Linked DNA regions of Bdellovibrio bacteriovorus HD100. The protein of the gene in region 1 interacts with the protein of each later gene in a pairwise test. Links are inferred from orthologs where the notes say so. Each region holds a gene or a part of one and is shown on either strand. Other genes may lie near its edges.

Region 1 (11,198 bases):
ACCAACAAGCTCTTTACTTGGACCATTCACGGTCAAGCTGGTTTGCTTCTCAACTTTAATTTCAATACCTTCTGGAATATCGAAGATAACAGGGTGAGAGAAGCCCAAAGAAAGCTCCAACTTCTTACCTGCTACGTTCGCACGATATCCAACCCCTTGAAGCTCCAAGCCTCTAGAGAAACCCTTAGTCACGCCAGTTACTGCGTTTTGAATAAGAGCTCTGTAAAGACCGTGCATCGCGCGGCTTTCTTTTGTGTCGTCATTCGGAGTCAAAACCACTTTGTTGCCGTCGATTTTCGCGGAAACATTTGGTTTCATACCGATTGTCAAAGAGCTTTTCGCGCCTTTAACGACAACTTCGTTAGCAGGGGAAACACTCACTTGTACTGTGTTATCAAAAATAACGGGTGCTTTACCAATACGAGACATGATTCACCTACCAAAGTGTCGCAAGCAATTCGCCACCGAGCTTTTGCTCTGTAGCTTGCTTACCGCTCATGATTCCTTTGCTTGTGCTGATGATGGACATGCCCATACCAGAACGAACAGTTGGAATCTTGTCAGATTTAACATAAACGCGACGACCAGGACGGCTAACACGGTCAATATTATTGATCGCGTGGCCACCAGCTTCGTCATACTTCAAATAAACACGCATAATGCCTTGTTTGCTGTCTTTAGCAACTTTAAAGCTTCTGATGAAGCCTTCGTTTACCAAGATCTGAGCAATACCGGCTCTTACTTTTGAAGCAGGCATGTCCACTTTTTCGTGTTTTGCTGCTCCAGCGTTTCTGATCATTGTAAGGAACTGAGAAATTGTATCCATTCTGAACCTCTTACCAGCTGGCTTTCGTTACGCCAGGCAATTTACCGTCAAGGGCCAATTGTCTGAACGCAATACGAGACAAACCGAACTTTCTGTAGTTACCACGAGGGCGACCAGAGATCACGCAACGAGTGATAGTGCGGTTTGGGTTAGTGTCACGAGGAAGAGCCTGCAGCTTAGTGCGTGCAGCGGCTCTTTCTTCGTCAGAAAGCTTCATATCAACAGCTTTAGCTCTCAATTCTGCTCTGTATTGAACATACTTAGCAGCAAGAGCTTTTCTTTTATTATTTTTTTCAATGCTTGCTTTACGAGCCAAGTGACACCTCTTATTTTCTGAAAGGCATGCCAAGCGCTTCAAGTAGCGCTCTGCCTTCAGTATCGTTCTTCGCAGTTGTACAGATAGTGATGTTCATCCCACGAGTTTTATCTACTTTATCGTAGTTGATCTCAGGGAACACGATCTGCTCTTTCAAGCCCATGTTGTAGTTACCACGACCGTCGAAGCCTTTGTTAGGCAAACCACGGAAGTCACGTACGCGAGGTAGTGCCAACGTGTTCAAACGATCCATGAAAGACCACATTTTCTCTCTTCTCAAAGTCACACGAACACCCAATGGGATGCCAGCGCGCAATTTGAAGTTGGAAATTGCTTTCTTTGCTTTAGTGATAACAGCTTTTTGTCCAGTGATCGCTGTGATTTCATCAACCACAGTGTTCAAGATCTTTGGATTCTGAACAGCTTCGCTCAAGCACACGCTAAGAGTGATTTTCTCCAAGCGAGGAACTTGCATCACGTTTTTAACTCCCAGTTGATTCTTCAGAGCGGGAGCGATCTCTTTATTATATCTTGTATGTAAGCGATTCATCTCATACCCCTTATAGAACTTCCGGAGCCAAAGATACGATCTTAACGAAAGACTTTGCTCTCAATTCTCTGGCTACTGGGCCAAAGATACGTGTTCCGATTGGCTCTTTAGAAGCATTGATCAAAACTGCAGAGTTGTCGTCGAAGCGGATGTAAGATCCGTCTGGACGACGAAGTTTTGCTACAGTTCTAACAACAACAGCTTTAGCTACGTCACCTTTTTTAACTTTTGCATTTGGCAGAGCTTCTTTGATGGAAACAACGATAACATCACCAATGGATGCTACACGACGTTTAGAACCACCAAGAACCTTAACGCACATAACTTCTTTTGCGCCGGAGTTGTCTGCTACATTCAGTCTGGTTTGCATTTGAATCATAACAGTCTCCTATGCCTTCGCCGTTTCAACGACTTCAGCCAAAGCCCAACGTTTAGTTTTGCTCAGAGGACGAGTTTCACGGATCTTAACGATGTCACCAATTTTTGCCTGGTTCTTTTCGTCATGAGCCTTGAATACAGACGTCTTCTTAACGTACTTACCGTACTTAGCGTGCTTAACCATGCGGTAGATCAGAACAGAGATGGTTTTATCCATCTTGTCACTGATAACTTCACCTACGACTTCAATTTTACGGCCTCTAGAATTAGTTTCAGTCATTTCCTACCCCTATCTCGCCACTTTTTTTACGATCGCTGTATTGATTTTAGCGATGTCGCGGCGAAGACCACGGATTTGCACTGGGTTAGAAAGTTGCCCAATGGAATTCTTGATACGTGCCTGGAACAACTCTTCAGAAAGAGCTGCTCTTTTCTTTTTCAATTCTGCAACAGAAAGATCTTTGATCTCTACGAACTTCATACAACTACTCCCTTACCAAGAAACGAGTTTTGAAAGGAAGTTTGTGAGCTGCACGTTCGAAAGCTTCTTTAGCTTGTTCGCGTGTCACACCGTTCATTTCGAAAAGAACTTTTCCAGGAAGAACACGAGCAACCCATAGTTCTGGGTTACCTTTACCGCTACCCATACGAGTTTCAGCAGGTTTCTTAGTTACCGGGATGTTTGGGAACACACGGCACCAGATTTTACCACCACGCTTAACAGAACGGGAGATAGCGATACGACCAGCTTCCAACTGACGAGCAGTCAGACGACCTTCCTCAACTGCCTGAAGACCGTAGTCTCCGAAGTCAAGGTTAGCGCCTCTTACTGCAAAACCAGTAGCGCGGCCTACAAATTGTTTACGCCATTTTACTCTTTTAGGACTTAACACGACCTGCCTCCTCAACTTCGCGAGCAGATAAGATATCGCCTTTATAGATCCAAACTTTCAGACCGATGATACCGTATGCTGTCAGGGATTCTGCTGTACCGTAGTCGATATCAGCACGCAATGTATGAAGAGGAACGCTCTTCTCATTGTACCACTCTGAACGCGCAATCTCTGCACCATCAAGACGCCCGGAAACACGGATCTTGATACCTCTCACGCCGCCTTTGATCGCAGCTGCAATAGATTTTTTAAGAGCTCTTCTCCAAGAGATACGTTTCTCAAGTTGTTGAGCAATGCTCTCAGCAACGAGCTGAGCATCGAGGTCTGGTTTGCGCACTTCTTGGATGCTCAGGAAAACTTCGTTGGGTGTAAGTTTCTGAACTTCCGCTTTAAGAGCGTCGATACCACTACCTTTTTTACCAATAACAACACCTGGGCGAGCTGTGGAGATGATGATTTTAATCTTCTTCGCAGCACGTTCCATTTCAATTTTCGCTACACCCGCGTTCTTAAGTTTATCCTTAAGGAACTTTCTCAAACGGATGTCTTCGTGGAGGTTTTCATAATATTGTTGACCCTTCGCATACCAGCGAGAATCCCAAGTTCTGATAACACCGACTCTTAGACCAATTGGATTAACCTTCTGACCCACGACTATTTCTCCTCGAGTACTACGTTAATGTGGCTGGTCTTCTTACGAACACCGAACGCGCGACCTTGTGCACGAGGACGGAATCTTTTAAGAACTGGACCTTGATCAACCCAGATAGCTTTAACATAAAGGCTGTCTACATCCATAACCTTTTTGTATTCAGCATTGGCAACAGCTGATTCGATTAGCTTTTTTACCATACCTGCAGTTTTTTTGTTCAGGAAAGTAAGGGTTTTAACTGCCTCGTTCACGTCTTTACCGCGAACCAGGTCAGCAACCAATCTTGCCTTCTGAGCGCCAACTCTTGCATATTTCAAGCTTGCTTTAACTTCCATAATAAACCTCTATTACTTCTTCGCAGCAGGAGCAGCGGCTTTCTTCTCAGCGTGACCATGGAAAGTTCTGGTTGGAGCAAACTCACCGAGTTTGTGACCAATCATGTTCTCTGTGATGTATACAGGAACGAACTTTCTTCCGTTATGAACTGCGAATGTCAGTCCAATTGTCTCTGGAAGAATTGTTGAGCGGCGAGACCAAGTTTTAATAACTTTTTTATCATTTTTCTCAAGTGCATTGTCGATTTTCTTCTGAACATGAGTATCGACGAATGGACCTTTTTTAATTGAGCGTGCCACCTTTTACTCCTACTTACGTCTCTTGATGATTGAAGAGTTGGTTCTCTTATTGTTTCTAGTTTTGAACCCCTTACAAGGTTGACCCCAAGGAGTTACTGGGTGATGCCCTTTACCAACGCCTTCACCACCACCGAGTGGGTGATCAACTGGATTCATGTGCATACCACGTACAGAAGGACGGATACCTCTCCAACGAGAGCGACCTGCTTTACCTAGATTGATGTTTTCATTGTCAGTGTTACCAACTTGACCGATAGAAGCACGGCAAACTGTCAACACTTGTTTCAACTCACCAGATGGCATACGTACTTGGCAGTACTTGTCGCCTTTACCAGCAAGAGTCGCGCTTGCACCAGCACCACGGCAGATTTGACCACCTTTGCCTGGACGCAATTCGATATTGTGAATAACAGTACCAACCGGAATAGCACCCAAAGTCAGGGAGTTACCTGGTTTGATATCGGCTTTATCAGAAGAGATAACAGTATCGCCAACATTCAAACCTACTGGAGCAAGGATATAAGCCTTAGCGCCATCGATGTAGGAGATCAGAGCAATACGGCAAGTTCTGTTCGGATCGTACTCGATCGCGATAACTTTTGCTGCAACTTCAAGCTTGTTACGCTTGAAATCAACCAAACGGTATTTTCTCTTATGACCGCCACCTTGGTGACGAATAGTGATTTGACCGTGATTGTTACGCGCAGCTTGTTTCTTAAGAGGAGCTAGCAAAGACTTCTCTGGAGTAGTCTTAGTGATTTCTTTGAAATCGAAACCAGTCATTCCTCTGCGACCATGAGAGCGTGGGGCAAATGTTTTAATACCCATCTTTATACTCCCTCAAAAAGAGCGATCTTCTCGCCTTCAGCAAGCTTAACGTAAGCTTTCTTCCAGTAAGCGACCTTGGTTAGACCGAATTTAGTTTGCTTAGAGTGACCGCGGCAGACGCTAGTTCTTACGCTATCAACTTTAACTTTAAAGTTTTTCTCAACAGCGGCTTTTACTTCTGTTTTAGAGGACTTCAAGTCCACTTCGAACACGTATACGCCAGCAGCGTTGTGATAAGTATTTTTCTCAGTAATGAGAGGGGCTTTAATTACTTGTTTCATTACGCCTTCTCCAATGAACAACGATCTACGATTTTAGCCACAGAATCTTTAGTGATAACAGCAGCGTCGTACTTCAATAGATCAAACACGTTCAAACCTTCAACTGGGAAGTATTTGAATGTTGGAAGATTCTTGGAAGCACGGTTGAATTTGTCATCAACTACAGAGTCAACCAATACAGCTTTTTTCAAACCGAAAGCTTGCAAACGTTTGTTAAGCTCAGCAGTTTTACCTTCAGAAGCCATGCTGTCCACGATGAACAGTTTGCCTTCTTTTTGAAGGTGAGAAAGTGCCATGCTCAGACCCAAACGACGAACTTTTTTAGGCAGAACGAAAGCGTAGCTGCGAGGCTGAGGACCGAAAGCGGTACCACCACCAGGCATCAAGATAGAACGGCTGGAACCTTGACGAGCTCCACCAGTACCTTTTTGTTTAAACGGCTTTTTACCACCACCAGACACAAGACCTTTAGTCTTAGTCATGTGAGTGCCTTGACGACGAGCCGCCAATTGCCATTGAACTACTGTGTGAAGAACTTCCTTTTTAACAGGAGTTTCGAACACGTCAGCAGCAAGCTCAACGGAACCAACTTTTTCTTTTTTCCAGTTCAATACATTTACTGTAGCCATACTATTCTCTCACCAACTTAACCAAAGTGTTTCTAGCACCTGGAACTGGCCCTTTTACCATCAGAACGTTTTCTTCAGCGATGATCTGAACAACTTCTACGTTCTTAACAGTGACAGTTTCAGCACCCAAATGACCTGGGAATTTCTTACCCGGCATTACGCGACCTGGCCATGTTCTGTTACCAGAAGAACCCGGACGACGGTGGAATTTAGAACCGTGGGATGCAGGACCACCTGCGAAGCCCCAACGCTTCACGGAACCAGCGAAACCTTTACCTTTAGACTTGGAAGTGATTTTTACGAAATCACCTTTAGCCAAGCTGTCGATAGAGATTTGCGCGCCAACAACAGTGCCTTCTGGAGCAGCTTGACGAAGTTCTTTTACGAACTGAGCGCCATTTTCGAAGCCAGCTTTTTCAAGGTGACCTTTTTCTGCTTTGTTGGAGTTTTTAGCTTTTTTAGGGTGGCAAGCCACCTGGATAGCCTCGTAACCATCAGCTTCGTTAGTTTTGATTTGAGAAACAAACCAAGGCTCGTAACGAAGAACAGTAACAGGAACAGCTTCGCCGTTCTCGTTATAGATAGTAGCCATACCTTCTTTGAAGGCGAACAGGCCGTTCAATTTAAGACCTGCAGTATTTTGAGTTTCTGTAGTTTCGCTCACGTCTTACCTCTAAACCGCAGAAAGTTTGATTTCAACATCGACACCAGCAGAAAGATCCAGCTTCATAAGCTGATCTACTGTCTGTTGAGTTGGTTCTAAAATATCGAGCATACGCTTGTGAGTTCTCACTTCGAATTGTTCACGAGATTTTTTATCTACGTGCGGAGAACGCAATACAGTGTAGCGGTTGATGCGAGTAGGCAAGGGAATTGGACCCGCAACTTTTGCGCCTGTACGACGAGCAGTCTCAACGATTTCTTTCGTCGACTGGTCAAGCAATTTATGATCGAATGCCTTCAATCTGATTCTAATCTTCTGACTTTGCATATGGACACTCTTCTCTTTTATAAAGTATCGTAATTACTAGCAAATTTGTTAACGTTCAACGTCCTGATCCCATCGAAAACTTGCCCCGAATTAGCCCTTGCGGCCTGAATCGCCTTCAACGCGGGGGGTTTTTTGTAGATATAGACGCTATGAGTGCGCGAGTATGCGCACTTTGAAATATAATGTCAAAGGGAAATATTATTTTTTTTAATATCTTCCCATTTTATGGAGAATGTCCGTTTTTACCTTCGCAGGCACAATGGCATATTCCAAAAATTCCATACTGAAGCTGGCTCGCCCTTGGCTCAAACTGCGGACATCCGTCGCATAACCAAAGAGACTCGCCAGAGGGGCTTCGGCCGAAATAACCTGACCACCACCCTGCTTCACATTCATCGCCAGGATCTTTCCACGGCGGGCATTTAAATCACCCACAATGTTCCCGACGAAATCATCCGGACAAGTCACCTCTAGCTTAAAGATAGGCTCTAAAAGCTCTACAGAGGCTGCCTTAACCGCATCCCGGAATGCCAGGGAGGCAGCCGCCTTAAAGGCCATCTCACTGGAGGAATCGGGACGAACTTCAACTGAATTTAAGGTCCCCTTAATACCCAACATCGAGCAGCTTGCCAAAGGACCGACCTCAGCAGCTTCACGGAAGCCCGATTCGGCAGCCTTCAACATAGGGGCTGTAAATTCTTTAGACACAGCCACTTTACTGATGAACTGGATGCCATCCGCCTGAGAAATAGGCTCGATGGAAAGGGAGACTTTGGCAAAGTGAGTTTCGCCAGCAATCTCACGCTCGTAAACGTGCTCTGCTTTGGCGGCAACCGTGATGGTTTCACGATAGGAAACCTGCGGCTTACCCACGTTGGCCTGGATCTTATGCTCACGAAGCAAACGATCCACAAGAATTTCCAAATGCAACTCACCCATGCCAGAAAGCAGGATTTGCCCTGTTTCCGGATCCGTGCGCAGACGGCAGGATGGATCTTCTTTTTCAAGTTTAGCCAGGCCAGCCAGCATCTTTTCCTGGTCCGCAGAGGACTTCGCCTCTACCGCCACGGAAATCACCGGCTCTGGGAAAGTGATCGTCTCAAGAACCACAGCATGAGAGCTTTCACACAGAGTGTCCCCTGTGCCTGTGAACTTAAGACCGATAACCGCGCCGATATCCCCCGCCTTCAGGCTGTTGATTTCTTCACGGGAATTCGCATGCATTTTCACCAGCTTCTGAATGCGCTCTTTTTTCTGAGTGCGCGGATTCAAAAGCTGCTCCCCGACTTTCACTTCACCGGAATAAACACGGATATAAGTCAAAGTGCCGGCAAACGGATCATTGGCGATTTTGAAAGCCAAAGCAGCCGCGTGAGCATCAAATTCAGTTTTACAGATGATTTCTTTATCAGGACGCTCAGGATCGTGACCCACGATTGCAGGCACTTCCAGAGGCGACGGAAGGTAGTCAATGACCCCATCCAACAAAGGCTGAACACCTTTGTTTTTGAAAGCGGCTCCACAGAATACCGGGAAGGCTTTCAATTCAAGAGTCCCTTTGCGCAAAGCACGTTTAAGCTCTGGCACAGTGACTTCTTCTCCATTGAGATATTTCTCAAGAAGTTCGTCTTCAAATTCAACGATCTTCTCAATGACCTCTGTGCGGAAGCGGTTTACTTCCTCTTTCATGTCATTGGGAACATCGGTAATTTCGAAATGGTCACCCATTCCGGACTGATCCCACATGTAGGCTTTATTTTCGAGCAAATCAACAACACCACGGAAGGTGTCTTCCATGCCGATTGGAACCTGCACAGGGATTGGGTTCGCGTTCAGCTTTTCTTTGATCGTCCCGAAGGACATCACAAAGTCAGCACCAACACGGTCCATTTTATTTACGAAGCAAATGCGGGGAACTTTGTATTTATCAGCCTGTTTCCAAACGGTTTCGGACTGAGGCTCAACCCCATTCACGCCGTCGAAAACTGCGATCGCGCCATCCAATACACGCAAAGAACGCTCAACTTCAATAGTGAAGTCAACGTGGCCCGGAGTATCGATGATGTTGATTCTGTGATCTTTCCAGAACGCCATGGTTGCAGCAGACGTGATAGTGATACCGCGCTCTTGCTCCTGAACCATCCAGTCCATGGTGGCATCACCATCATGGACCTCGCCGATTTTATGACTTTTACCTGTATAGTAAAGAATGCGTTCGGTGGTGGTCGTCTTACCGGCATCGATGTGAGCCATGATGCCGATATTACGAGTGTACTTGAGATCAGCTACAACTTTAGGATCTTTAGCTGACATCTGAACAGATTACCAATTGTAGTGAGAGAATGCCTTGTTGGATTCAGCCATTCTGTGAACGTCGTCTTTCTTCTTAATAGCATTTCCTCTATTATTGTACGCGTCCAAGAATTCGCCAGCCAAACGTTTCGCCATGTCTTTCTCACCGCGCTCGCGAGAGTACTCAACCAACCAACGCATAGCCAAAGCCAAACGACGGGATGGACGAACATCTACTGGAACTTGGTAAGTAGCACCACCTACACGGCGGGAGCGAACTTCGATAGACGGTTTAACGTTCTCAAGAGCTTTTTTGAAAACTGCCAAAGGCTCTTCACCTTGAACTTTGCCTTCAAGCTCTTTCAAAGCACCGTAGAACAACTTTTGAGAAGTTGCTTTTCTACCTTGAATCATCATTTTATTGATGAACTTAGCAATTACTAGATCCTTGAAAACCGGATCTGGAATGATTTCTCTTTTAAAGGTCTTTTTACGACGTGACATCTCTCAATCCTTATTTCTTAGGTCTCTTAGTACCGTATTTAGAACGGGCGCGCAGACGACCGTTTACACCTTGAAGGTCCAATACCCCACGAACGATGTGGTAACGAACACCCGGCAAATCCTTCACACGACCACCGCGGATTAGTACAACGGAGTGCTCTTGAAGGTTATGGCCGATACCAGGGATGTAAGAGATAACTTCGAAGCCATTGGAAAGACGAACTTTTGCAACTTTACGAAGTGCGGAGTTCGGCTTCTTTGGAGTCGTTGTATAAACACGTGTACAAACACCGCGACGCTGAGGACAAGAGTCCAAAGCTGGTGATTTTGTTTGGTTTTTTTGAACAGTACGCTCACTTTTGATGAGCTGATTAATTGTTGGCACTTTATATACCCCTTAAAAACAATTATGCGGTTCTGGACGCTGGAACTTACATTTCGGTGACGCCCAGGTCAAGACTTTGTTGTTAAAATTACATTTATCCATGAAAAGCGGCGTGAGGTCCCCAATCCATGAGCTTTTTACCCTACGCCGGCCTGTGAAGCCGGCGATCAGGTGGTCTTACTTTAGCCTTGAGGCTGTACGGAAGACGTCATACCCGGCAATGCGACAAAGCCGATATCGTCATCTTCATGCACAGACACTTTCCAGCGTTTGTAAGATGTCAAACCAGTTCCCGCAGGAATCAGACGACCCATGATGATATTCTCTTTCAGGCCACGCAAATGGTCTGTACGAGAATTGATCGCTGCTTCCGTAAGAACTTTTGTAGTTTCCTGGAAGGACGCTGCTGAAATCCAGCTGTCAGTGCTCAAAGAAACCTTAGTAATACCAAGAAGAAGTGGGCTGCAAGTAGCAGGTTGACCACCCTCTTTGTTAATACGTTCGTTTTCTTCCATGTAAGCGTATCTTTCAACTTGCTCACCAGCCAGGAAGCGGCTGTCGCCGGCATCACGGATTTCTACTTTACGTAGCATCTGACGAACAATGACTTCGATATGCTTGTCATTGATACCAACCCCTTGAAGTCTGTAAACTTCTTGGATTTCATCTACAAGGTATGCAGACAAGGCTTTAGCACCCAGAACCGCCAGAATGTCATGAGGATTTGTTGGACCATCCATCAAAGCCTCACCGGCTCTTACGTACTCACCTTCTCTTACAGCAACGTGCTTACCTTTAGGGATGAGGTATTCTTTTTGCTCACCCACTTCAGGAGTTACGATCACACGTTGTTTACCTTTAACGTCTTTACCGAATGTCACATAACCATCGATCTCAGAGATGATAGCTGCTTCTTTCGGTTTACGAGCCTCAAACAATTCGGCAACGCGCGGAAGACCCCCGGTGATATCCTTCGTTTTCGAAGCTTCACGGTGCATCTTCGCGATTACGTCACCCGCATGCACTTCCTGCTGATCC
Region 2 (11,281 bases), 1.4 Mb from region 1 along the record:
TTCTTTGGAAAGCTTTTCGGCTTTGTCTGGATCGTCGTAACCAGGGATTGTCATCAGCTCTTCAACAGCCGCCGTCGCCACAGCCTGGAATGAACCGAAGCCGGACTGGAAGATGTTCTGAGCCATGGTTTCGCTCATGCCCGGGATCAACATCAGATTGAAGATGGATTCCGCTGTGCGGGAAGCCGCTGAAGATTCAGAAATGATATCCAGCTTCCAAGTTGTCAGTTTCGCTGCCAGACGCACGTTTTGACCACGTTTACCGATAGCCAAAGACAATTGAGAGTCCGGAACAACGATTTCCATTTCGCGGTTGGCATCATCCAGGAACACGCGGGAGATTTCCGCAGGCGCCAAAGCGTTGCACGCGAAACGAGTGATATCCTCGTCCCAAGGAACGATGTCGATTTTCTCGCCACGAAGCTCCTGAACGATATTCTGAACACGGGAACCCTTCATACCCACGCAAGCCCCTACCGGGTCCACGGAGTTGTCTTTGGAACGAACCGCGATTTTCGCGCGCTGTCCTGGTTCACGAGCGGCTGCCATGATTTCCACAACACCGTCGTAGATCTCTGGAACTTCCATTTCGAAAAGTTTCATCAAATAACGTTCATCAGCGCGGGACATGATGATCTGAGGACCACGTGTCGTCTGACGAACTTCAGAAAGGTAACCCTGAATGCGATCGCCTGGCTTGTATTGTTCGCCCGGGATCTGTTCACGAGGCGGAATGTAAGCCTCAGTGCGGCCCAAATCGACAACGATCGCGCCTTTTTCAACACGACGTGCGATACCGGAAGCGATCTCGCCTTTGCGCTCTTCAAATTCATTGAAGATGATGTTGCGTTCCGCATCACGCACTTTCTGCATGATGATTTGTTTTGCAGTCTGAGCAGCGATACGGCCCAGGTCGGAAGCTTCCATTTTGATACCAATGGAGTCATCCAGCTGAACATTTGGATCCAGCTTCTGAGCTTCATCAAGAGGAATCTCAACTTCTTCATCGATGTATTTTTCACGAGGAACAACTTCTTTGAACTCAAACAGTTCAACTTCGCCGGTGTCTTCGTTGTATGCAGCTTCGATCTCGCGGTAAGTACCGTATTTTTTACGTGCAGCTACCAGCATACCCTGAGTGATTGCATCGATAACAACCTGTTTGTCGATACCTTTGTCTTTTCCGACTTGATCAATCACCTTGGAAAGATCTGAAAACACATTTTCAGCCATGATTTTCCTCTCTCGTTACTTTTTCTGACCTTTAGTATATTCAAAAACCAATTTTGCCCTGTCGATCATCGCGTACGGGATTTTGATCTCCACGTCCTTCACAACAAAGCGAACACCCTGCTCGTCGGCGGATTCAAGAACCTCTTCGACGGTTTTGGCGTTCTTCCATTTTTTGTCTTCCACTCCCACGGACTCCAGCGCCTTGGTAGTTTTGATGTAAACCTTTTTGCCAATCGCCTTTTTGAAGTGCCATGGTTTTTTAAGATGACGATCCAGACCCGGAGTTGAAACCTCCAGATTGTATTCGCCACCTGGAATCATCTCTTCATCTGCATCCAGAATTTCGCTCAAACCGCGGGACACGTTGGTGCAATCCTCAATGCTGATTGCGCCTTCTTCTTCTCTGTCGATGAAAAGACGAAGCGTGCGCCCCTTGCCCAAACCAACGAATTCAATATCGTAAAGCACACAGCCCTGCGCGGCCGCGACGTCGTTGGCGATCTTTTCTACTTTTGCCATCCAAGATGGAGACTCTGACATTTCGTTCAATCCTAAAATAAAATAAGCTCAAACAAGCCCCTAAGAACCTGTCTCAGCTACCTCGTCGCACGTTTTGGGTCGACATGTGGGAACTGCCCGGGCGGGGCCGGTACAAAAAAAAATGGGCCTGCGGGGCCCATTGAACGGATCTAAATTAACAATAAAATCGAAGAAGTGCAAGGGTTTATCTGAGCTGAGCCCTTGGACCCTTTGTGGGTCAGGATAGTGAGTACAAAATCGCTGTGGCCCCGTCCTTATAGTACCGGGGGCGCCGGCGAACTTCCGTAAACCCGAGTTTTTCATAGAGTTTTTGCGCAGAAACATTCTCTTCATGAACTTCCAGCCACAAGGCCCGACCTTGACCCTTTGCGGCGATCATATGCCTCAACAGGTGCTCCATCAGGCCGCGACGGCGAAACTGAGGATGGGTCGCCACCAGCGAAATCTCCCAAACATCCGGGGTTTCACGGTACAGGACAAAACCCGTAAGAACCTCACCTTCAAAGACTCCGATGGCTTCAGCCGTGGCCAGCTCGGCCCCCAATAAATCCTGGGGCCAGTAAAAAGACGCGGCCAGCCCCTGTTCGGCATGAATCGCCTCCACCAGGGCACGCATTGCGGGCTTCTGTGGCCCTTTTAGAACTTCCACATGCATACTTATTCCGCCACGAAATTTCGCACTTTGTATTTACGCTGAATAACTTCAAACCACGAGCGGATGCGCTCTTCCAGCTGCTGCTGGGCCAGAAACGCCTTGATGTTGTCGCGGAAATCCTCAAACGGAGAACTTCCGAACTTGGCGCGGTTTTTCTCGTAATAAGCCTGCGCCTCCTGATCGGTGATAATTCCGGTCATGGAGTTGGTTTTGAATTTCAGAAAACTTTTAGCCACCAGCTTGCGCGTGGTGAAACGGCGCACTTCCGCCGCCGTGGGCTCAATCCCCGCCCAATAGGCACGTCCCGCCACCGCTTTTTCAACCTTGGCCACCGCCGCATCAACTTCCGCCTCCGGAACACCGGCCACATTGAAGTTTTCCGCCTCCAAGACCACAACCTGCTCCAGCAACACCTGAGTCACCGCCCCGGAAAACCCCGGCTGCCCCGGCCGCACTTCCGGCAAAGTGTTTTTAGGCAACTTTGAACTGGGCTCCAGAACCTGCCCAATCACCATGGAAATCTGCACTTCCCGACTGGTGACCACATAATCAGACACCTGTCCCACCGTCTCCGTCACCAGAGTCGCCGCTTGGGCCGAAATCGTAAAAAAGAAAATCAAAAGAAAGCGCATAGGATTACTATGCTTAAAAAGCACGACGAAGTCCAGCCTTCGCACCGCCCGGCGCTTTGGCCCCCCGGGCTGTCCCCCGAAAAAACACAACCCCCGCTTTTTAGGGCGGGGGTTGATAACCACTGAGGAATTTAACTTCTTACTTTTCTAATTAGATTAGAAATTTACGCGACCGACAATAGACATTACGTAATACTGCAGTTTTTCGATCGGAGTCCCGTACTGAGGTCCAGACATCCAGGTATTTTCTGCGTTTACACGGCTGGAAAGATTCCACATGTAACGGAAGTCCACACCCAAAGAGTACTTCGGAGAGAACTCAAGGTCCGCACCCACGATAGTACCGATATCCACCGCGTGAGAGTTCGCAGTCGTATCGTTGTAGTAACCGTAGTTGTCGTTAGACCAGCTGAAAGATCTGTAAGAGTATGACACCAAACCACCAATGACTGGCTTGATGATACCGCTGAACAACTGAACTTTCGCAGCCAACTGACCAGAGTACTGGTTCACGTCGATGTTGTTCGGGATCCAGGTGCTGGCGTTGTTGTACGGATAGTTGTTGTAACCGTTATAACCGTAGCCACCAGAGTAGTAACCTTGACCTTCAACTGTATAGTTGGAGTAAAGGAAAGAACCCTCGATCACGAAGTTGTCATATTTATTACCGAAAGCCACACCCAAAGAGTAGTTGCCTTTGACGTTCTTAACATCTGGATAGTCACCCACCCCGACGATACCGGCAACATACTTGGTTTCGATTGGAGCCAAAGCTGTTTCTTCTTCCACTTTCATGGCCGCAGCCAGTTCCTCACGAATGATGTCGCGGGTGTTTTCTTTTGGTTCTTCAACCTGCTGAACCTGAACAGGCTGTGCGTACACAGGCTGCTGAACAGCTTGAGGCTGTTGTTGCTGCTGTTCGTTCATTTGATTGAACTTGTCACCAAATAGAACGTTAGCGCGTTTTTTCTCATCTTCCATACGGGCAGATTCAAGTTTTTCAACAATGCGCTGCTCAGTCTGCATTTCAGCGTCCTGACGGGCACGACGGATTTGTTCCGCGCGGCTTTCAGTCAGCGGAGAAGCCTCAATAATAGTTGTAGGCTGCTTCTGGATTTGTTGCTGTTGCAACTGAGCTGTGGAAGTCGGTGTCGCCTGATTCAGGATATAAATAGGCTGACCGCTTACCGGTGCGGTGTTGGCAATTCCGGCCTGAGCGGCTGGAGCAGCAGGTGCTGTCTGGCTTGAATACATTTGATCAAGCTCAGCATCAACATCGCTTTCAATACTTTGAGCAAGAGCAAACGACGGTGCGATGCTCAAGGCTGCAAGTATATAGAAATACTTTTTCATAGGATCTCCTCGTGGTTCTGGTTATATAAAAACCTTTTAGTCACTGGTCGCATAGAGCAAGCCTGATGCCAACAGCGCCAAAAAGCGTCGCCGGCGTCTAAGTTATTGATATCCCCGGTGTCTCGGCCCCACCACCGGAAAGGGGCTTTTGCCGGAGTGACGGGAATTGTGACAACTTCCAGTACGGTTTCTGAAATTCTTGCAAAGCGGGGTCATAGTGCCCCTGACTATGGATAAATTTGGTAAAACTTCTCTTCGAACTCGGCCGGCGACGCCGGAGTGCAGACGCTATATAAGGAGATTCCCGGATGTCCCCTGCTCTATTTCTTCGTTCTTCTGCTGTCCTTCTGTCTCTATCTCTTCTTAGTGCCTGCGGCGGCTCTGGCGGTGGCAGCGATCTTAAAGTCGAACCTTCGAACTGTGAAGTATCCGGAAAATCCTTTGGTATCGTGAATGGACAAACCCTGGCTTCGGGGAATGAGTTGAGCTCTTCCACCGTCATGGTCATTCATATGAATTATAAAGAAGAGACCAGCATCTGCACCGGAACCCTGGTTGCAAATAACAAAGTTCTGACCGCGGCTCACTGTATTTCCAGCTGGGGCGGCAAAACGGCCATCGCTTTTTCCAATAACGTGGGCTGTGTTTCTTCTGCTCCGAAAAGAACTTTGCGTCTCGTGACTGATACGGCGGTTCCTGATGCTTACTCTTATTGGAACAAAACAGACTTCAACAACGCCTCGACAGATCTGGCCGTGCTGAAATTCTCTGGCAGCATCCCTGAAGGCTACAAAATCCGTGAACTGCCACAAAAATCCTACAGCGTGGCACCTACAGACCGACTGATTATGACGGGCTATGGAACCACCACAGAAAAAGGCGAAGACTCTGGAACTTTGCGTTTCACCTCCACGCCTTCGTCCAATGTTCTGGGCACCAGCTTTTATCTGGCCTTGGTTGGAAAGTCAGTTTCAGTTCCAAAAACCATCATCGTGGACCAGGCCAATACCGGCGTTTGCACGGGTGACTCCGGCGGTCCGCTTTATAATCAAGTGGGTTCTGACCTGACCCTGGTGGGTATCACCTCCATGGGGGTCGACAACCGCGCCACCGATGAAAAGAAAGTGCGCGTCTGCCACGGCGTTGCCCTGTTCACGGACGTCCGCGAACACCTGGATTGGATCAACGATCAAATCAATAAGCTTTAAGTCAGCTTAAAATTAGGGCAAATTCATGACAAAAGGGGCTTAATAGGCCCCTTTTTCATTTTTTATTTAAAAAATCCTTGTCAGTTCCGGGCAAATTCAATACAAAAGACGTCTCACTGCGGGTGTGGTGAAATGGTAGACACAGGAGACTCAAAATCTCCCGCGAAAGCATGGGGGTTCAAGTCCCTCCACCCGCACCAAATCTTCCCCTTTAAATTCTTCGGACACATCCTCGCTCTTGTTATTTATTTTCTGGCTTCGCACTGGCGTTTTGCTTCGCTGTGGAACTTGAATTTAAAGGGGAAGATTTGGGTAGCTGGGGCTCTCGGTTTGCGGTGCGGGGGCGCGCCCCCGCATTGGATTAAGTTGCGATCCACTGTTATCTTGTGATCGAGCAGTTTTTCATCGGAGGGGTCCCCAGAATCTGGGTTAAGTCCTGACCCTGTTTAAATCGGATCTTCATGATGTAGATTGAATTAAAGGCGGCGTTGAAGATTTCCTGGGCCTTTAGCACGCTGTCTTGTGCTGACAGGATGGCGCTGTCTGAAAGCACGTGGTTGGCGGAAAACTCGTTCACCGACTGATATCTTCTGATGCGGCCCACTTCGGATTCCAGAATATTGTTTGCCATCGTCAGTTCTTCATTCTGTCCATAGTTTGCATTCTGGAATTCGCCGTTTTGATCCAGACGGAACAATTCGATATTTTCAATGTCCTTGGCATACATCACATCCACATCAAGTCCTACGCGGACATCACTTAGAATCTGCATGTTGGAATTTCTTACCGGCAGATACCCACACTGCGTGTTCAATGAAACCGCACTGACGGCGCGGGATGGGACATGAACCGGAAATGGTGCCACGGCCGGAAGGTTGTCACAGTTGTAGCGGTCCAGACACTCTTCAGCCCGAGAGCGAATCTCGTTGATCCTGGTCTCCAGAGCCATCGACTTTGGTTCAAAGTACACGGCATAAAGGGCTTTGCTGACCCGGGCTTGCATACCTTTGATTTCTGCCAGCAGTTCCTCGTGCTCAAAAATCCAGTCAGCCAGTAATTTCAAGTGCTGCCACTTTTTCTGTCTTGGACGGATGTTTTCAGCGCCCTCGAAAATATCCAACGGTTTTACCACATAGGCGAACACCGGGGAATTCTCGATCGTAAAGCTTCTAAAGTACTTTTCTGCGGCGTTTTTTATGCTTTGCAGATCATCCACCACAATTTCATTGGCAAAGACACCCAACGCATCTGCGCCCTGCCCGCCGACAGAAACCACTTTCACCTCCACCGAACCAATCTTATCCAGCTTGCGGATGAATTCTTTGTACTGAACATTCAAATCCCCGCCGAAATTCAGCTTGGGAACTTTCAGTTTGTTCTTCAGATCCAGAATCTGTTCCTTGATGTCTTCGGTGCGGGAATTCTTCACATGAATCAAAACGACCACTTTGGATCGGTGAATCTCCTCTGAAACAAAGTGCGTTCCGCATCTTCTCAAAACTTCCTGCCACTTGCCGTTGTCCAGCAGGGTCTGATACTCGGGCTTCAGGGACTCTTCTGTCAGGCCTTTGCGACCGTAGGAAAATTCCGCCGTCAGCGCAAAATTCAGGCTGTTCTTGCTTTCCAGAAACTTATGAATCACCCGGTAGTAATTCTGACTGTCAAAATTCACGGCCTTGATTGTGCCCGCCGCATTCAACTGAACATCAAAATTCATTTTTCTTTCCAGCTCGCTGGAGGTCTCAATCATGCTTAGGTCAAACGTTGTTGAAACGGGAGTGTTCCCATCCAGCCATTCACGATCAGAACTTTTAACACAATTGGCCTTGGCCTTGTCGGGGTGGTCCAAGTCCACCCCCGCCCCGAGCCTCAAAGAACTGTTTTCGCTGTAACTGATTGTCTGCGCATACGTCTGCAACGATAACAACAACATTGCCAAAATAATTTTTTTCATAACTTTGTCCCTGCTCTTAAGGAAGTTTCATTCTGAGTATTTTCAAATTCTTTTCTGTTCCCAGCTCGGGCAGCTTGTCGAAATAGTCGTCAGGAACCGACTTCACAAATTTAAATTTCGGATCCAGAATTTTAACACCGGCCAAACCGTCCTGCCCCAGACGCCCTTGCGGACCGGCCAGTCCCGGCTTGCCATCAAGACCTTTTTTACCATGGCGACCGTTATCACCTTCACACGGAGGGACATCACAACTTGAGGTCACCAGAGCCGTCCCAGAAGATCCGCCCTTACCACCTTCGCCCCCTTTGCCACCAACACCACCTTCGCCGCCCATACCTGGCTGACCTCCGGGGCCTCCGCGGTTGTCGAACTCATCCCCGGTCAGTTCCAGCGTGTTGAAGACCTCGGCCACATACAAAGCGATCTTACCGCCGTTGCCACCTCGTCCTCCGTCACCACCAGCGCCGCCATTACCGCCGTTGCCGCCGTGTCCTCCATCACCACCGTCTCCGCCATCGCCAGAGCGATTCCAAATAGCGTACTTTTGGTTCCCACCACGACCGCCGTCCCCACCGACGCCCCCGTTACCACCTTGTTGCCCTCTGCCACCCTTACCGCCCGTGCCGCCTTCGCCCCCAACTGCGCGGATGCGGAAGCCAACCGTCCCTTGGATTCTGTTGATTTTCACAACGATGTCAGAAGCATGAACCCCAGGTTCACCCGGAGCGCCATTGTTGCCGTCCCGGCCATCCATACCATTGTAGCCATGCTGGCCTCGGCCTCCGTCCTCTGGAGAATCTGTCAGGCTGCCGCCCCTGCCATTGCCACCGCGGGCTCCGGCAGAACCGGTGTTGGCAATTTCCAGTACCGCAGAGGCGAATTCACCCTGCTGTCCTTTCACCCCGCGAATGCTTTCCACATTCATAAAGCCTTCAACAGAGTCAGCTACAATCTGCAAATTGGATTGCGTCAGAATTCTCCCCCCGTTTTTGAATTCAATCCGTTTGCAGATCAAATCAACATTCAGAGGTGCATTGCGCAGGTCCTCGTTCTTGCGCGTGATTTCCACGTCGCCGTTAATCACAAGAGTTTCATTCTGACTGCAAAGAAATTGTTGTTCTTCAAGCAGCACGCGGGTTCTTTCTGAGGGATCCCCCAGAATCCGGGCCCATGCAGGGTCAGCAAAAGTCACAGCCGCAGCCAAAGGGATCAGTTTTTTAAACACGTTTTTCATGGTCATTCTCCTTACTAAAATTGAAAGCTCTCAATGGAGACATCATTGGAAATATAAATCTCCGCTTTGGTCACAAGGCCCTCGCGGCCCTCTACACCGGGACGGCCCTCCTGCCCATCCTTGCCGTCCTGACCTTGCGTTCCCGCACTTCCGGCAAGTCCTGAGCTGCCGCCATGACTGAAGACAGAACCGTCACCGCCGTTACCACCTTCTCCACCATGACCACCGCGGCCACCTTTGCCCGCAAGCCCCTTGGCTCCACCCGGTCCGCCTTTGCCACCGGCAACCAGAACATTGATATTGTCGTTTACTTTCACCATATCCAGGAATCGCGGCTTCACCACGACGACCACCAGACCGCCGTCACCGCCTTTGCCGCCATCACCGCCAAATCCACCGTTGCCTCCGTTGCCACCAGCACCCCCATTGCCCCCACGGCCACCTCGGCTGGCTTTACGATCCCACTTGGCACCGCCACCACGGCCGCCCTTGCCACCATTGCCACCTTGTCCGGCGTCCTGAGCATTCAGACCTTTCAGCCCCTTGAGCCCCGCACCTCCACTGGCGACAATTTCCACCCCACTACACAGATCCACACTTTCAAACTGCATGAAAAGTTTGTGCGCGTTCAACCCCGCAACCCCGGGCGCGCCATTGTCACCGTTACGGCCATTCGCGCCGGCACCGCCAGAAGCCCCTGCGCCGCCATCAGAACTGGGTGTGGACTGTGGAATACCCCATTTGATTTTGCCGCCAGCATCACGGCCATTGCCGCCTGCGCCGCCATGACTTCCGTTGGCCGCGGCAACACCTACACAGGACATCAGGGTGCAACTTTTGAACGGTTCAGCCTGATCGGGATTGTTTTTTAGTTCTGTCAAAGAAACGACCTGCTGCGTGTGATCTATTGCAGCTGAAAGATTCAGCGCCGCCACATCCAGGAATTGCACTCGAGAGGATTTCATCACCTCGGCAACAACCAGGCGTGTATTTTGAGCATAGAAAATCATGGCATTGTTTCGGACGGCCAGTTTGCCAATTCGCGCCAGAGCCTGAGATGGGTTTTCAGGCAGCACCAGAAGTGTGTCTTCTTTAATCAGAAGATCCTCGCCTTGAAGGCGAACCCACAAGGGCTTTGCTGCCTTCGCGCGTTCCTGCAGGGATGACATTTGTTCAGAGAGTGTTTCCGCCGTCCATTTCGATTGGTACCGGTCATTCAGACACAACGGGCCCGCATGGGCTTGCACCTGAGTCAGAACCAACAACACGAAGATCCATTTGGAAAAATTCATAAAAACTCCTCATACGATTCAGTTCGCATGAGAAGCTTTTTACAGAATCCAGAAAAATTCCGCGAAGTCCGGTTGGTTAAAACGGCCGGGTTTCAGTTTACTTTTGGTAAAGTCAGTATTCGTACCAGTCTATATTAAGGCAATAGCCGATCTCAGGGTTTCCCTCGCGCGACAAGTTGATGATTTCCTTAATGTTTGCGCGAAGATAATCCCGGATCTTCTGAGCCCCTTCGGCGGACAAAGACATGGGACTTGTATAATGGACATGGGGGTCTTTGTAAAAATCCATCTTTGCAATGGCTCGCTGACGCCAGTTCTGGTGATGCCTTAGAATCATCGGATGGGTTGAATCAAGATGAGTGAACCCCTGCTTGTAATAAAGCTGTCCATTCTTTCTTTCGCACAGGCCCACTTCAATCAGAAACTGAATGGCCGTGTCCACTTTTTCCAAAGGCACACCCAGTTTTTCAGCGATGGTTTTCAGTTCCTTTCCTGCGGGGGTTGGCAGCAGATTCCTGACACCAGTATAGAGCCAGGAGGAATAGTAGGTGGCTTTGTCGACATCACTCAGGACAACATCCTTGGGAACCCGGGCACTGATGGACTTGGCTTCGGACTGCAGGATCTGGATCTTGTCTTTAAGCCGCGCCTGCAGCTTGACGGAACCCGCCCGCCCCAGCTCGATCATCAGCATAAAGACATCCGTTTCTTTGTCACCAAAACCAAAGAAGGCTGCGGCCTCCAAGCCCTGTTCAGAAGAAAGATTTTTTTCACCTTTCAGAATCTGCGAAAACAACGAGGTGCTGATTCGCATCGCTTCAACCAATCTTCCGCGGTACTTCTTGTCAGTCCGCTCTTGTGATTGAAGTACATCCTTAAAGAACAGCCTGTAGTCATCGTAATTATAAATATCCAGCATGCCCCCAGTTTACTAACGGTAAACAAAGCCCGACCTGTTTTTCGATTTCCGTGTCAAAAATCAAGACCTTACTCCTGTCTCACAATGAGATTTCGCGACCAACGGCGAGGCATGCCGCTTGCTCTTCAGGTTGTCAGGAGTCGAATATGACAGTGCCAGCATCGCGAAACAGATTCTATTTGCGCCTTATGCCCTGGCTTCTGTGCGGCTTCATGACGTTTATCGTCGCCTGTCAACCCAGTGATCACACCAGCACCGGTC

What was found.
Region 2: the proteins of rpsL (region 1) and BD_RS07020 interact in binary tests that used the Escherichia coli proteins (3 or more experiments, as listed by UniProt). The link is inferred for Bdellovibrio bacteriovorus HD100 from one-to-one orthologs.

What each region holds. Positions count from the first base shown.
Region 1 is NC_005363.1:2,866,709-2,877,906, forward strand. What follows is about bases 8,474-11,198. They hold rpsL (30S ribosomal protein S12), read right to left. Parts: upstream 10,161-11,198; coding sequence 9,786-10,160; downstream 8,474-9,785. Other genes in these bases: fusA (elongation factor G), read right to left, coding at 8,474-9,292; rpsG (30S ribosomal protein S7), read right to left, coding at 9,302-9,775; rpoC (DNA-directed RNA polymerase subunit beta'), read right to left, coding at 10,343-11,198. Also shown: rplF (50S ribosomal protein L6), read right to left, coding at 1-429; rpsH (30S ribosomal protein S8), read right to left, coding at 437-826; rpsN (30S ribosomal protein S14), read right to left, coding at 837-1,142; rplE (50S ribosomal protein L5), read right to left, coding at 1,153-1,692; rplN (50S ribosomal protein L14), read right to left, coding at 1,703-2,071; rpsQ (30S ribosomal protein S17), read right to left, coding at 2,081-2,350; rpmC (50S ribosomal protein L29), read right to left, coding at 2,360-2,551; rplP (50S ribosomal protein L16), read right to left, coding at 2,556-2,963; rpsC (30S ribosomal protein S3), read right to left, coding at 2,950-3,615; rplV (50S ribosomal protein L22), read right to left, coding at 3,618-3,950; rpsS (30S ribosomal protein S19), read right to left, coding at 3,963-4,250; rplB (50S ribosomal protein L2), read right to left, coding at 4,260-5,078; rplW (50S ribosomal protein L23), read right to left, coding at 5,081-5,359; rplD (50S ribosomal protein L4), read right to left, coding at 5,359-5,988; rplC (50S ribosomal protein L3), read right to left, coding at 5,990-6,652; rpsJ (30S ribosomal protein S10), read right to left, coding at 6,662-6,979; and 2 more genes. UniProt on the Escherichia coli protein: With S4 and S5 plays an important role in translational accuracy. Interacts with and stabilizes bases of the 16S rRNA that are involved in tRNA selection in the A site and with the mRNA backbone.
Region 2 is NC_005363.1:1,460,320-1,471,600, reverse strand. What follows is about bases 1-2,808. They hold BD_RS07020 (ribosome maturation factor RimP), read right to left. Parts: upstream 1,753-2,808; coding sequence 1,249-1,752; downstream 1-1,248. Other genes in these bases: BD_RS07010 (peptidylprolyl isomerase), read right to left, coding at 2,431-2,808; BD_RS07015 (GNAT family N-acetyltransferase), read right to left, coding at 1,991-2,389; nusA (transcription termination factor NusA), read right to left, coding at 1-1,233. Also shown: more of BD_RS07010, read right to left, coding at 2,809-3,060; BD_RS07005 (hypothetical protein), read right to left, coding at 3,217-4,413; BD_RS07000 (S1 family peptidase), read left to right, coding at 4,722-5,621; BD_RS06990 (hypothetical protein), read right to left, coding at 6,001-7,575; BD_RS18400 (hypothetical protein), read right to left, coding at 7,592-8,809; BD_RS06980 (collagen-like protein), read right to left, coding at 8,824-10,101; BD_RS06975 (TIGR02147 family protein), read right to left, coding at 10,214-11,020; BD_RS06970 (hypothetical protein), read left to right, coding at 11,167-11,281.